Regions from separate parts of the Paenibacillus sp. FSL F4-0097 genome, predicted to be linked through region 1. Evidence: riboswitches for the same ligand, from Rfam matches in the RefSeq annotation. Region 1 holds a riboswitch; each other region holds the start of a gene.
The links. A riboswitch is a leader RNA that binds a small molecule or an ion and turns the genes downstream of it on or off. The one in region 1 is predicted to bind cyclic di-GMP.

Region 2: linked by a shared signal. The riboswitch ahead of MHH86_RS02365 (choice-of-anchor A family protein) and the one ahead of MHH86_RS21020 (thiamine pyrophosphate-binding protein) in region 1 are both predicted to bind cyclic di-GMP.
Region 3: linked by a shared signal. The riboswitch ahead of MHH86_RS04730 (glycosyl hydrolase) and the one ahead of MHH86_RS21020 (thiamine pyrophosphate-binding protein) in region 1 are both predicted to bind cyclic di-GMP.

Annotation. Positions count from the first base shown of each region.
Region 1 covers NZ_CP151965.1:4,670,340-4,674,646, forward strand. Annotated here, with positions in the region: gene MHH86_RS21010 (YafY family protein) at 1-231, shown strand, start outside; gene MHH86_RS21015 (HAMP domain-containing methyl-accepting chemotaxis protein) at 353-1,603, shown strand; cyclic di-GMP riboswitch class I at 1,778-1,874, shown strand; gene MHH86_RS21020 (thiamine pyrophosphate-binding protein) at 2,030-3,670, shown strand; gene MHH86_RS21025 (carboxymuconolactone decarboxylase family protein) at 3,681-4,049, shown strand; gene MHH86_RS21030 (hypothetical protein) at 4,257-4,307, shown strand, end outside.
Region 2 covers NZ_CP151965.1:531,919-536,225, forward strand. Annotated here, with positions in the region: gene MHH86_RS02355 (ASCH domain-containing protein) at 216-629, shown strand; gene MHH86_RS02360 (hypothetical protein) at 827-1,324, opposite strand; cyclic di-GMP riboswitch class I at 1,715-1,805, shown strand; gene MHH86_RS02365 (choice-of-anchor A family protein) at 1,914-4,139, shown strand; gene MHH86_RS02370 (alpha/beta hydrolase) at 4,289-4,307, shown strand, end outside.
Region 3 covers NZ_CP151965.1:1,097,748-1,102,054, forward strand. Annotated here, with positions in the region: gene MHH86_RS04725 (sugar phosphate nucleotidyltransferase) at 141-1,514, shown strand; cyclic di-GMP riboswitch class I at 1,651-1,730, shown strand; gene MHH86_RS04730 (glycosyl hydrolase) at 1,743-3,293, shown strand; gene MHH86_RS04735 (glycosyl hydrolase) at 3,447-4,307, shown strand, end outside.

The DNA of each region.
Region 1 (4,307 bases):
GAGTCTATTCTTAAAGAATTACAACGTGAAAGATATGTAACTATAACTTTAGTAGAACCCTCTGCTAATACTGGGTGGATGAACGTAGAGGCCGAGTTTAATACTATAGAATCTGCCTGTCGTATCGTACTCTCTTTTTCTCCTTCAGTTATTGTTTTAGCTCCTACCGAACTAGTAGGGATGGTAAAGTCTGCTATTAAAACAATTTCCACAATATATGAGGAATTTTGACATGAATTCTAAATATCTACTACTTAAAGAAGATTTATGACACTTCTCTATAGACCAATGACCTATAAATCCCCTATAATAACACCATTACATAAAATTTAATAAGGGGGACATTTTACCAATGAGCTGGATGCACAAACTTCCGTTAAAACAAAGAATTGTTGCCGGATGTTACCTCGTTGCCGCACTGTTTGCTATTCCTGTCTTAGTTACGTTAATGATTCTAGGTCAATTTCTCGTAGGAATTATACTAGTAGTTGTTCTTGCAGGTCTGACTTTACCTGTTGCTCGCTTCGTGGAGAGAACGCTTACATCATCTTTTGATGATATTGCTAATGTATCTCACAGTATTTCGAAGGGGGATTTCACTAGCAGAGCGGACGAAAATGGTTCAATGGGTGACGTAAGCCGCTCCTTTAACACAATGATTGATAAGCTCAAGAAGATTCTGACCGATGCATCGCAGATCACCCGTCAAGTAATGGATGCAAGCCGCGGAATCGAAGATAAGAACCAGAACCTGAAAATTGTTATGGCACAAGTAGCCTCTTCTTCTACCGAGCTCGCTCTTGGTGCAAATGAAATATCTACGGATATCGCTGATATGACAGAATCCATTAAAGACATTGAGACCAAAGTATCCAATTATACGAACTCCACCAAAGAAATGAACAGACGTTCAATACATACCTTAGAACTTGTTGAGCAAGGGCGCCAATCCGTAGATACACAGGCTGAAGGCATGCGTAAAAACATAGAGGCTACACAAAAAGTGGCTGATACTATTGAAGCTCTCTCACAAAATGCCCGCGGGATTACGATGATCACCAAGACCATCACAGAGATCGCTGAGCAGACCAACCTGCTGTCACTCAATGCCTCCATCGAAGCTGCTCGTGCCGGAGAGCATGGTCGGGGTTTTGCCGTTGTCGCTCAAGAGGTTCGCAAGCTTGCTGAGGAATCTACGGCTTCCACAAAAGAAGTATTCGGTTTGGTCCGCAGCATTGAGTCAGATATTAAACAAGCCATCGATAATATCGCCATCAATGAAGAGGTTGTGCAGGTTCAGAATGAAATGATCACTCAATCTGCCCATATTTTCGCACAAATTGTACAAAGCGTGCAGTACATTACCGAGCAAATCTCTTCATTCTCTGCGGAGAGTGATCTTATGCTAGAAAGTGCCTTGAAAATTTCCAGTGCAATTGAGAATATCTCAGCAATCACCGAAGAAACCGCTGCAGGCACTGAAGAGGTATCGGCGGCTATGAATGAACAGATTAATGCCCTGCAGTCTGTTGCAGAAGAAACGGAAAAAATGACCCAGGCCGTATTTAATCTGCAAAAAACCATTCATATCTTTAAATTCTAGTTCAAAACTATCAACTGCCACCTAAGCTGAGTCTTAGGTGGCAGTTTTTTTCGCGAGGCAAAACTTCATCTCTTGGACAAGACTTTCGTCAAATTTCGAGTTTTTTTAGCGGATTATGTTGACAAAAATTAATGAGGAATATATTGTAAAGGAAAATTATTCTTATCAACTATAAATTAATATTGGCAAAATCCTCGAAAGAGGATGACGCAAAACCATGGATCTACAGCCTCATTTTTTCGTTTGAGGCCATGATTGCCAGGTTGCAGAGGAACCAGGACGGCTGAACTATTGTTCAGTCTTAGCGGCGCCTTATGCCACCAACCTGTGCTTACTATAGAGCACAGGTTTTTACTTTTTGAGTATATTGATCTATCGTATCTATTCGGTAGATTAATAACTAATATATATCAAAAAACTTGTGAGGTGTTTCTTTTGAAGACAGTCGCAGATTACATGGCGGAAGCACTACGTAACCTAGGAGTCACCCATTCTTTTGGGATCATTGGCAAATCGATTTGTCCAATAGTTCTAAAGATGGTCGATTACGGTATTGAATTTATTCCCGGCAGACATGAAGCAAGCTCCGGATTCGAAGCAGCAGGGTATGCGCTGAAAACGGGTAACCTAGGCGTAGCATTTGGTACTTCTGGTCCTGGTGGAACTAACCTGCTCACAGCAGCAGCTCATGCGAAAGCTAACAACCTACCTGTCCTGTTTATTACTGGCCACCAATCCATTACAGAGCTTGGAATTCCTCAATGTCAGGACTCCACCTCTTTTCTGGCTGATTTAGCTGATATGTTCAGACCTGCCACCTTGTTCAGTAAATTGGTTGAACGTGGGGATCACTTTGGTACTATTTTTAATCATGCGATTTCTGTGGCCCTGGCCAAACGGGGTCCTGTTCATCTTTGTATTCCTTTTGATGTACAAACTGAAGTATTGGAAGAATGCAATATTGTAATCCCTGAAAGAGAGTCTCTAATTAGTCAAGCAAATATCGATAGAGTCATCGATGCTATTCAAGCTGCTAAGAATCCTTTGATTATTGCGGGTAAAGGAATTAACCGCTCCGGAGCACATAAAGAGCTTGTTCAACTCGCAGAAACTTTTAATATTCCTGTAGTAACATCTCCTGGTGGAAAAGGGGCTATAGTCTGGGATCACCTGCTCTATCATGGTCCTATTGGCGTTGGCGGTTCGACCCACGGGGATGATTTATTGAATAAAAGCGATCTGTTTATAGTGCTTGGATCACGTTTAAGTGATATGACCATCTGTAATCTTAAACGGGAGAATCATCCAGCAACTTTAATTCAATTTGATATTGATCCAACCTTTGTCGGAAAAATCCTATTGTCCAAAACGATACCGGTCACTGGGGACCTGCGCGATAATTTGGTGCACTGCCTAAATCATATTGACCCCAGCACAATCACCAAACGTGAGGCTTTGGCCGATGCTGATTATTCAGAAGAGCTTCCAACCCTCAAGAATCTTTCACTGGCTTCAGTAATGAGCACTTTAAGTGATTTGATCCCTTATAATAATTCAATTTTCGTTGATGATGGAAGCCATGGATTCCACGCTGCAAAATGGTACAAGGTTAAGAAACCGGGCAGCTTTGTTTTTGATGCTTATTTTGCTTGCATGGGTAATTCGATCGGCATGGCTATTGGTGCAAAAGTTGCAGCTCCTGAAGAAACTGTCCTCTGCATTACAGGTGATGGTTGTTTCATGATGCTCGGCGCTGAGATTAACACCGCTGTCTGCAAAGATATCCCTGTCATCTTTATCGTGGTCAATAATAAGCAACTAGATATGGCTCTTAAGGGTATGGAGAAAACCACAGGTCGTATCGATGGAACTCTATATGAAGTGCCAATGGACGCCGTGAAATTCGCTGAATCTCTAGGTGCTAAAGGCTACAAATGTGAGACTGCGGATGAATTCACAGCTGCAATTAAAGATGCGGTAGCTCTAAACCATGTTGCCGTTATTGAACTACTAACAGACCGTGATGAAGTCCCTCCGACTGCACACCGTACTTTGAACCTAAACTAGGAGGCTAACCATGAAGGAAAATATCAACAGTGGTCTCAACCACTTCACGAATCTATCAGGAGACTATGGCGCAAAAGCACTAGCTCCAATTAAAGACCACTTCCCTGACTTGGCTGAATTTATTATGGGGAATGCCTATGGCGATATTTTTCAACGTAATACTATAGCCCCTGACTGGAAGGAAATCGCAGTCATTTCATCTTTAATTTCAATGGGTCAATTCGAACAGCTGGGTGTTCATTATGTTATGGCCCTTCGTGTTGGAGTCACCGTAGAACAGCTTAAAGGCATTCTATTACACTTAGTACCCGTTATAGGGGCACCTAGAATCATCACAGCTTTTAATATCCTGCTTGCAACCATAGAAGAAATCCAATAACCCAACAGTTCGACAACAATATACAAAATTCGACTTTATTATTGCATGCACTTGAAAAATATGCCTATAATAGAGTCGGAATATCCCAATACTTGCTGTATAGTGTCGAATTTTGACTTTTATAAAACAGCTAAGTGGATATATAAAGGGCTGGATATTGCAGTCGAACTGTTTTGGACAAATTCAATCTATGGGAGAGATTTAGGCATGGGAAGTTTCGTTTTGAAGACAGACACTGCAAATAAGGTTATTAACATT
Region 2 (4,307 bases), 2.8 Mb from region 1:
CAGGTGAATGTCAATAATATTGATATTTAGAACTTTTGTTTGTATATAATAAAAATGAATGTTCTTATTTTTAGAGGCGATCAATCATGGAAATGAGTATCGACCAAACGGTTGGGATTATTTATCAAGTCAAGGAGAGCAAGATTACACAACGCGAGATCGAGATCCGTGGCATCCGTGACAAACGTCCAACATAAACAAAGGGGATAAATATCATGCGGTGTATAACAATACGGCAGCCTTGGGCGACCTTAATTGCTCTTGGTGAAAAAGAGTTTGAAACTCGTTCATGGAGAACAGCCTACCGCGGCGAGTTAGGCATCCATGCCGGAATGAGGATTGACAAAAAGATTTGTGAACAGGAACCGTACAAATCAGTATTGGCGAAACATGGCTATACAGCGAATAATTTGCCGACAGGAGCTATTATTGCTACAGGTCAGCTCGCGGGATGTTATGTGGTTACTCCAGAGGTGGATTTAAGGGAATGGATCAATGGGAACGAATATGATTTTGGCGACTATAGCGAAGGACGTTTTGCCTGGAAGCTTGAAGAGGTTCACTCACTGCGCCATCCAATTCCAGCCAAAGGTCGGCTAAGCTTGTGGGAGCATTCGGATCACTTCTGAACGGCGAATGATATTTTTAATGTAATTTTTATGTGCCTATCAGCTTTTTTTCAGGTTCGAGGTATATATTGAAGACACCAAACACCCCCCAGTGTTTTGTGGTATATCTCTCTCAGGTCTTGCCAACTCCCATGGTAAGGCCTATTTTTTTGTTCACTAATTGATTGGGGGGAGAGTAGAGCGGCTTCTATACAGCTTTATTTAATCTGATACTGTTCTTCGTAACTCTTAAAAGAGGAAATATCCAGCCCTAGGTATCTGCGCATATGGATGGCAGCCTGAGCCGCAACAATGTCATTCAACAGCAGCATTCGTTCGTGATAGCCACGACATATATACTTGGCTTCAATTCCCGTATTAAGTCTGTTTTGCTCATACACCTTGATTCCCCGTCTTCTCATTTCTGCACGAACATCCCTTAGATCTGTTGTAGCTACTGCAGCAGCTGTTCCAAGCACCTCCAGATAAGGGGCGGGTGTTCGTAAGTGTGTAGATAAAATGGCGGAGTCCCGTTCGAAAGCTGATAAAATCATCGGAAGCAATAAATAAGATTTCACCAGCATGTTGTCCCTGCTTTCTGCTCTATGCATGAATCTCATCACCTCTAATAGGAACGTATATTCGTATTCTACCCCGATATTCCAAAAATAATCAATGGTATTTCTAAACAGCTTATCAAATGTGATTAAATTCACAAGTAAATAACGAAGAATAAATTATATTAAAATTGTAATAATAAAAAATAATGTATCGGACGCACATAAAGGAGAATTATGATGGAAAAAGAGGGCAGCCTCCAGCGTGGATTGTTTTTTGGTTTAATTCTGAGTGTTCCCTTATGGATATCCATATTGGGCTATATACAGTTACTTTAAAATTTAATGAAAAACCTTATGCGAAGCGCCTTTAGGCGCTTTTTTTGTATGGTAATAATGAGGGGGATCATCGAAAGGAATTGATTGACAATTGTGGGTGTCGGGCGCTAAACTGTTATTAATTCAAAAAGTATTAAAAGTCATAGACGGTTATTGGAGAGAATGCTTCGGCTACCAGTTCTGGACTTGCAGTGTAATACATATATATAGTCATGATAATAGCAAACCGTCTGAAAGGGCGGGACGCAAAGTCCAGGAGTCTAAAGTGTCTTAAAGGCACAATGACCGTCCGACTGCCATGAGAAGGGAATTCCACTTCTTTTTGGCGGTCTTTTTTGTTGTTAGGTCCTTTAGAGTTTCTGGTAATTATTCTGATTAATATAAATCATAGTTTTAGGAGGTGTGCCATTTGAAAAGAAGAATAAGACCGTTACTCTCGCTTGTATTAGCTGGGATTTTGACGGTAGGTAGTGGGCTTTCCTCATTAGGAGCTGGAGTTGCTGGAGCTAGTAGTTCTTCTACATTGGGAATTGCAGGGGTCTACAACGTGTTTATTCTAGGGGATATAACAACGGTTTCGGATACGGAAGGAAGGTTTGCTGCTGGAGGTAACGTTAACTTAACCAACTATAGTGTTGGAGATAGGTTGACCGCTGCTGAGGTTTCCTTGACTGACACACTTGTTGTTGGAGGGAATCTTACTTTCAACGGAGGTACTGTTTATGGGAATATCGTGCACGGGGGAGATTTTTCAGGGAATGTAACGCTCCTCAAGGGAGGTACAAAAAGACAGGGGAGTACGATTGACTTTTCAGCCGTAGGTCAGTCTTTGAAGGACAAATCAGCAGAACTTGCAGCATTGCCGGCGAATGGAACAACAGTGTACCAATATGGCAGTCTTACCCTGACAGGTACAGATCCTGCGGTCAATGTTTTTAATGTTCCAGGAGATAACGTCTCTAATACCTATGGAATTACAATAAATGTTCCTTCAGGATCTACAGCAATTATTAATATTGATGGTTCTAACGTAAAAATGAAAAACTTCGGATTTCTACCTAATAACGTGTTGAATAGCAAGAAAATTTTGCTTAACTTTAGCCAAGCTGCGTATCTGGATATGGCAGGCATAGGTGTAATGGGAAGCATACTTGCCCCCTATGCTCATGTTGATTTTATTAATGGTCAGATTAACGGTACTTTAGTGGCGGCTTCACTCAAAGGGACTGGTGGTGGTGAATTTCACCACTATCCATACGATGGTGATGAACCTGGACCAACGCCGACACCAACGCCAACAGTGACACCAACGCCAACGCCAACAGTGACGCCAACGCCAACGCCGACAGTGACACCAACGCCAACGCCGACAGTGACACCAACGCCGACGCCAACACCAACACCAACACCAACGCCGACGCCAACAGTGACGCCGACGCCGACACCGACACCAACACCGACGCCAATACCAACGCCGACGCCAACAGTGACACCGACGCCGACAGTGACACCAACACCGACGCCAACACCAACGCCGACGCCAACAGTGACACCGACGCCGACACCGACACCAACACCGACGCCAATACCAACGCCGACGCCAACAGTGACACCGACGCCGACAGTGACACCAACGCCGACGCCAACAGTGACGCCGACACCAACACCAACGCCGACGCCAACAGTGACGCCGACGCCGACACCGACACCAACACCGACGCCAACAGTGACACCGACGCCGACAGTGACACCAACACCGACGCCGACAGTGACACCAACGCCGACAGTGACACCAACACCGACGCCGACAGTGACACCAACGCCGACGCCAACGCCAACAGTGACACCAACGCCGACGCCGACGCCAACGCCGACAGTGACGCCAACGCCGACACCAACACCGACGCCGACGCCAACAGTGACGCCGACGCCAACACCAATACCGACGCCGACGCCAACAGTGACACCGACGCTAACACCGACGCCAACGCCGACAGTGACACCAACGCCGACGCCAACGCCAACACCAACGCCGACGCCAACAGTGACGCCGACACCAACGCCAACGCCTGAAGCAACACCGACACCGACAGTAACACCAGAAGCAACACCGACACCGACGGTAACGCCAGAGGTAACACCGACACCGACGGTAACGCCTGAAGCAACACCGACACCGACAGTAACACCAGAAGCAACACCGACACCGACGGTAACGCCAGAGGTAACACCAACTCCAGAGGTAACACCAACGTCGACACCAGAGACTTCGGTGTTCCCGACACCAACGCCATCATCCGTAATTGGCACTATAGTTCTTGCAGAAGATCCTGTGCCGCTTGGGCCTGTAGCTTCGCCGACACCAGCGCCAGTACCAACACCGTCGAATAGCACAGAAGTACTTGTTGATGATGATGAGATCCCATTAGGTCCGGTACCGGCAGTGACACCAACGCCAACGCCAACACCTGATGAAATCATCGTAGTGGACGATACGATCCCATTAGGTAAGCCACCTGTGAAGGAATTGCCAAAAACGGGTGAATCAAGTCCTGCACCTTACTATGTAGCAGGTTTAGGTTTTGCACTTATCGGATTATTAATGAGAACCAAGTTCTCCAAAAAGAATAAATAATAAACGGTAGAGCACAACATAGAGTCGCTTTCGGGGGGTGTCCCGATGGCGGCTCTATTTGTATGTCATGATTGCGATAGTTTGGTGCATTCTAAGTAGATGGTATACTCTTGTTGCAAAAGAAATGAAGAGGGGATGGCGAAGGCGAATTGATATGGTTCATTATTA
Region 3 (4,307 bases), 3.4 Mb from region 1:
CCTCGGATTTCTACCGCGAGAAGCGGTCCAATCAGGAAATCTGAGGATAACAGCGATCGGAAGTCCAAAATCCCTTGGAGTGGATTCTACCTAACAAAGACATAGCTTTTAATACATTCCATTCAAGGAGGGTTCATTCTATGAAAATGGTACTTCTATCAGGCGGTTCAGGTAAACGGTTATGGCCGTTGTCTAACGACTCACGTTCAAAGCAATTTCTAAAGGTACTTGAAAGCCCTCAAGGTGAACCAGAATCCATGGTACAACGTGTCTGGAGACAGCTGGAGGAAGCAGGGATGGCAGAATCATCTTATCTAGCCACCGGCCGCGGCCAAGTAGAAATGATACAAAGCCAACTGGGAAGTCATGTGCCGATTATCGTTGAACCGGAGCGTCGGGATACTTTTCCGGCTATCGCCTTAACAGCTACCTATCTTTATTCAGTGGCAGGTGTTTCTCCAGCGGAGACGGTAGCAATATTGCCTGTTGACCCTTATGTAGAAGCATCCTTTTTCGATACCATAGCTATGCTTGAGGGGACCATGCTGGAAAGTGGAGCAAATCTGGCACTAATGGGTGTTGTTCCTGAACATGCCTCAGAGAAATACGGATATATTATTCCTACCACTGAAGAGGCGGGGGGGAATGGTTTTATGAAGGTGAGTCACTTTCAAGAGAAACCAGACCGCATACAAGCAGAACAGCTCATCGAGCAAAATGCATTGTGGAATTGCGGAGTGTTTGCCTTCCGTTTAGGGTACTTGTTAGATATTTTGCAGCGTAAAGGGTTGCCTTTAGGATATGAAGAATTGCAGAAGCAGTATAAGCTATTGTCTTCCATCAGCTTTGATTATGAAGTGGTGGAGAAAGAAGAACATATTGTGGTGCAGCCGTATGATGGATTCTGGAAGGATCTTGGAACGTGGAATACGCTGACAGAGGAAATGAGCAGCAAGCATGTAGGAAAAGGTTTTGTGACGGCGGATTCTGAGGGGACTTGCTTGATTAATGAGCTGGACATTCCGATTACGGTAATTGGTGCGAAGGATCTGATCATTGCGGCTAGCCCGGATGGAATTCTAGTTACCCATAAAGCTGAGAGCCCACGGATTAAAGAAGTGCTGAAGACCTTTGAACAGAGACCGATGTACGAGGAACGCCGCTGGGGCCATTACAAAGTTATTGATTATGTGAAATATGATGAAGGCAATGAAGTGCTGACCAAACGGATTTTTATATCCGAGGGGAATAATATCAGCTATCAATTACATCGCAAGCGTAGTGAAATTTGGACAATCGTCAGCGGCGAAGCAAGTATTGTGCTGAATGAGAAAAAACATAATGTGAAGGCTGGGGACGTGGTACGTATACCGGAAGGAACGAAACACGCGATCCTTGCTTTGACGGATGTTGAGTTTATAGAGGTACAGACGGGGTCTGAATTAGTAGAAGAAGATAACATTCGTATTACTTTAGACTGGAATGATATAGAACTACAACAATTCATTTCATAGGTCTAACCTATCTATTTAACCAATTCAAAATTTCTTGAAACAGGTAAATTGACTCAATTATCAAAAAAAGTCATAAAAACACTAAATATATCATTAATTGTCGTCGATACTTACGGTAAGAGAGATTATTTCTCTTAAATTGAAAAGGCAAACCTATCGAAAGGTAGGGACGCAAAGCTATAGGGCCTTCGAAAGAGTGGCAGCCTGGCTACCGAAAGGGAGAATATTTTGAAAGCTTACCGTACGTATCGATTGTTTGGTGCATTTCTGTCACTCGTCCTGTTTCTGACTGCACTTCCGCTTGCTGTTGGGATTTCGCCGTCTATTGTCATAGCTGCTTCAAATTCTGGAACGCCAGTTACCCCAGGTGCCTCACCTGAAGCCGTAAAGCTGCTTAACTATTTTTACTCGATCTCAGGAAAAGGCATTATTGCTGGTCAACATGACTATTTAGAAAGTCCAGATGAAATTAACAATATGCTGAAGGGAACCAGCGGACAATATGCGGCTCTTCACGGTTATGAAATGGGTGCGATCAGTGGTCAGTCCGAAGCAACGATGGCTTGGCAACGTCAAAATGTGGTGAACAGCGCCATCAACTGGAATAAAGCGGGCGGGATCGTAGCTATGACTTTTCATGCTAACCTGCCGGGCACCTCTTATGACTGGGATAATGTGAAAAAAACACTCAGCCAGAGTGAGTTCGATAGTTACGTTACACCGGGTACCAAGCAATATAATAATCTGATCGCTGAGCTTGATAAGGTGGCAGTCTCTTTAAAAAGCTTGCGCGATGCCAATGTTCCGGTGCTTTGGAGACCCTATCATGAAATGAACGGGAACTGGTTCTGGTGGGGGAAGAAAAATAACTTTTCTAAACTATGGAATATAATGTATGACCGTTTTGTTAACGTTCATAAATTAAATAATTTGTTATGGGTATGGAGTCCGAATGCTCCCAATGTTTGGTCAGATCCTTATGCGCTAACTTATCCAGGTGCTGATAAAGTAGATATTCTGGCAGCAGATATATACGAAAATGATTACCAGCAAAAATACTATGACAGCTTGTTGAGTCTAGCCGCAGGCAAACCGATTGCGATCGGGGAGAATGGTGAAATGCCTAATCTGGAGAAGCTTCAGCAATCGCAAAGTAAATGGACGTATATGATGAGCTGGGGAAAAATGCTTTACGAAAATAACAGTGCAGACACAATCAAAACATTTATGAATAGCAACTACACCCTGACCAGAGATAAATTAAATACTGGTCTGGCACCGACACCTAGCGCCGCACCAGCGCCGGCACCTTCCGAAGAAGAGGGGGAGGCAGCAATTCCTCTCGCGAAGGGGCTTGCAGGAGAGTATTACAACAACATGTTGTTGTCGGGAGCAGCAGCTCTTAATAGAACTGATGCAATAATCGATTTCAATTGGCGGCAAGGCTCGCCGGATGCCTCCCTCGGGATTGATCGTTTCTCCATACGTTGGAGCGGTAAAATTAAGCCGTTATATAATGAGCAATATACATTTTACACTACCTCAGATGATGGTATCCGTGTCTGGGTGAATGGGGAATCCGTGATTGATAGTTGGACTAAGCAAAGTGGTACTGAGCGTAAGGGCACTATAACGCTGAAGGCTGGCCGGCTATACGATATCAAGGTGGAGTATTACGAGAATGAAGGCGATGCGAGAGTCCGCTTGATGTGGGAAAGTGCTAGTCAAGCTAAAGAGACAGTTCCAGCAAGTGCACTTTTTCTTCCGGATGTCTCCTGATTGATGAAAATTAAAGGTCGATCCTTAGTGGCTCTGCGTTATTGCAGAGCTACTAAGCTATAGTCCTCATTAGGTCAGAAGACGATTGTCCGATAACAGGTATGTTTATTTAGCACCTGTAGAGGCAGTACAGCTACCGAAAGGAGGATTTATTTGCGTAAATATTATAAGAAAAACAGATTGTTGTTTACTATGTTACCGGTGTTTATTATTTTTTCCTTGCTGCCTTGGGGAGAGGTTAAGAGTCTTCCGAAGGCTATGAGTGTTTCTTCCTCTTTACCTCCGGTTATACCCAGTAATCCATCGGCTTCTGAAGAGGCTAAGCAACTGCTGAGTAATTTGGTGAATCTACGTGGCAAAGGGATTTTGTCCGGCCAGCATGATTATCTAGAAAGCCCAGATGAACTGGTTCATAAGCTGAAGAATACTTCGGGACAAAATGCTGTTCTACATGGTTATGAATTAGGGGCGATTAATAATCAATCCGAAGGGACGATCGCAGAACAGCGGCAAGCAGTGATAGACAGTGCAATTGAATGGCATCACGAGGGTGGCATTGTAGCCATGACATTCCATCAGAGTTTGCCGGGAACATCTCCAGAATGGTCCAATGTAAACAGAAGTCTCAGTCAAGAGAAATTTAATGCTTATGTTACACCTGGGACAGCTCAGTATAAGAGGCTAATCTCAGATCTAGACGAGGTTGCTGGATATTTGGGACAATTGCGTGATGCCGGAGTTCCAGTCTTATGGCGACCTTACCATGAAATGAATGGCGGTTGGTTTTGGTGGGGGAAAAAGGACAATTTTTCAGAGCTTTGGAGTATTGTCTATGATCGTTTTGTAAACACACACAAGCTAAATAATCTACTGTGGGTATGGAATCCGAATGCGCCGAATGAATGGTCAGATCCTTATGCTGCATATTATCCCGGTGGGGATAAACTCGATGTTCTGGCTGCGGATATCTACAATAACGATTATAAGCAGTCCTACTATGAGGATCTGCTCGCA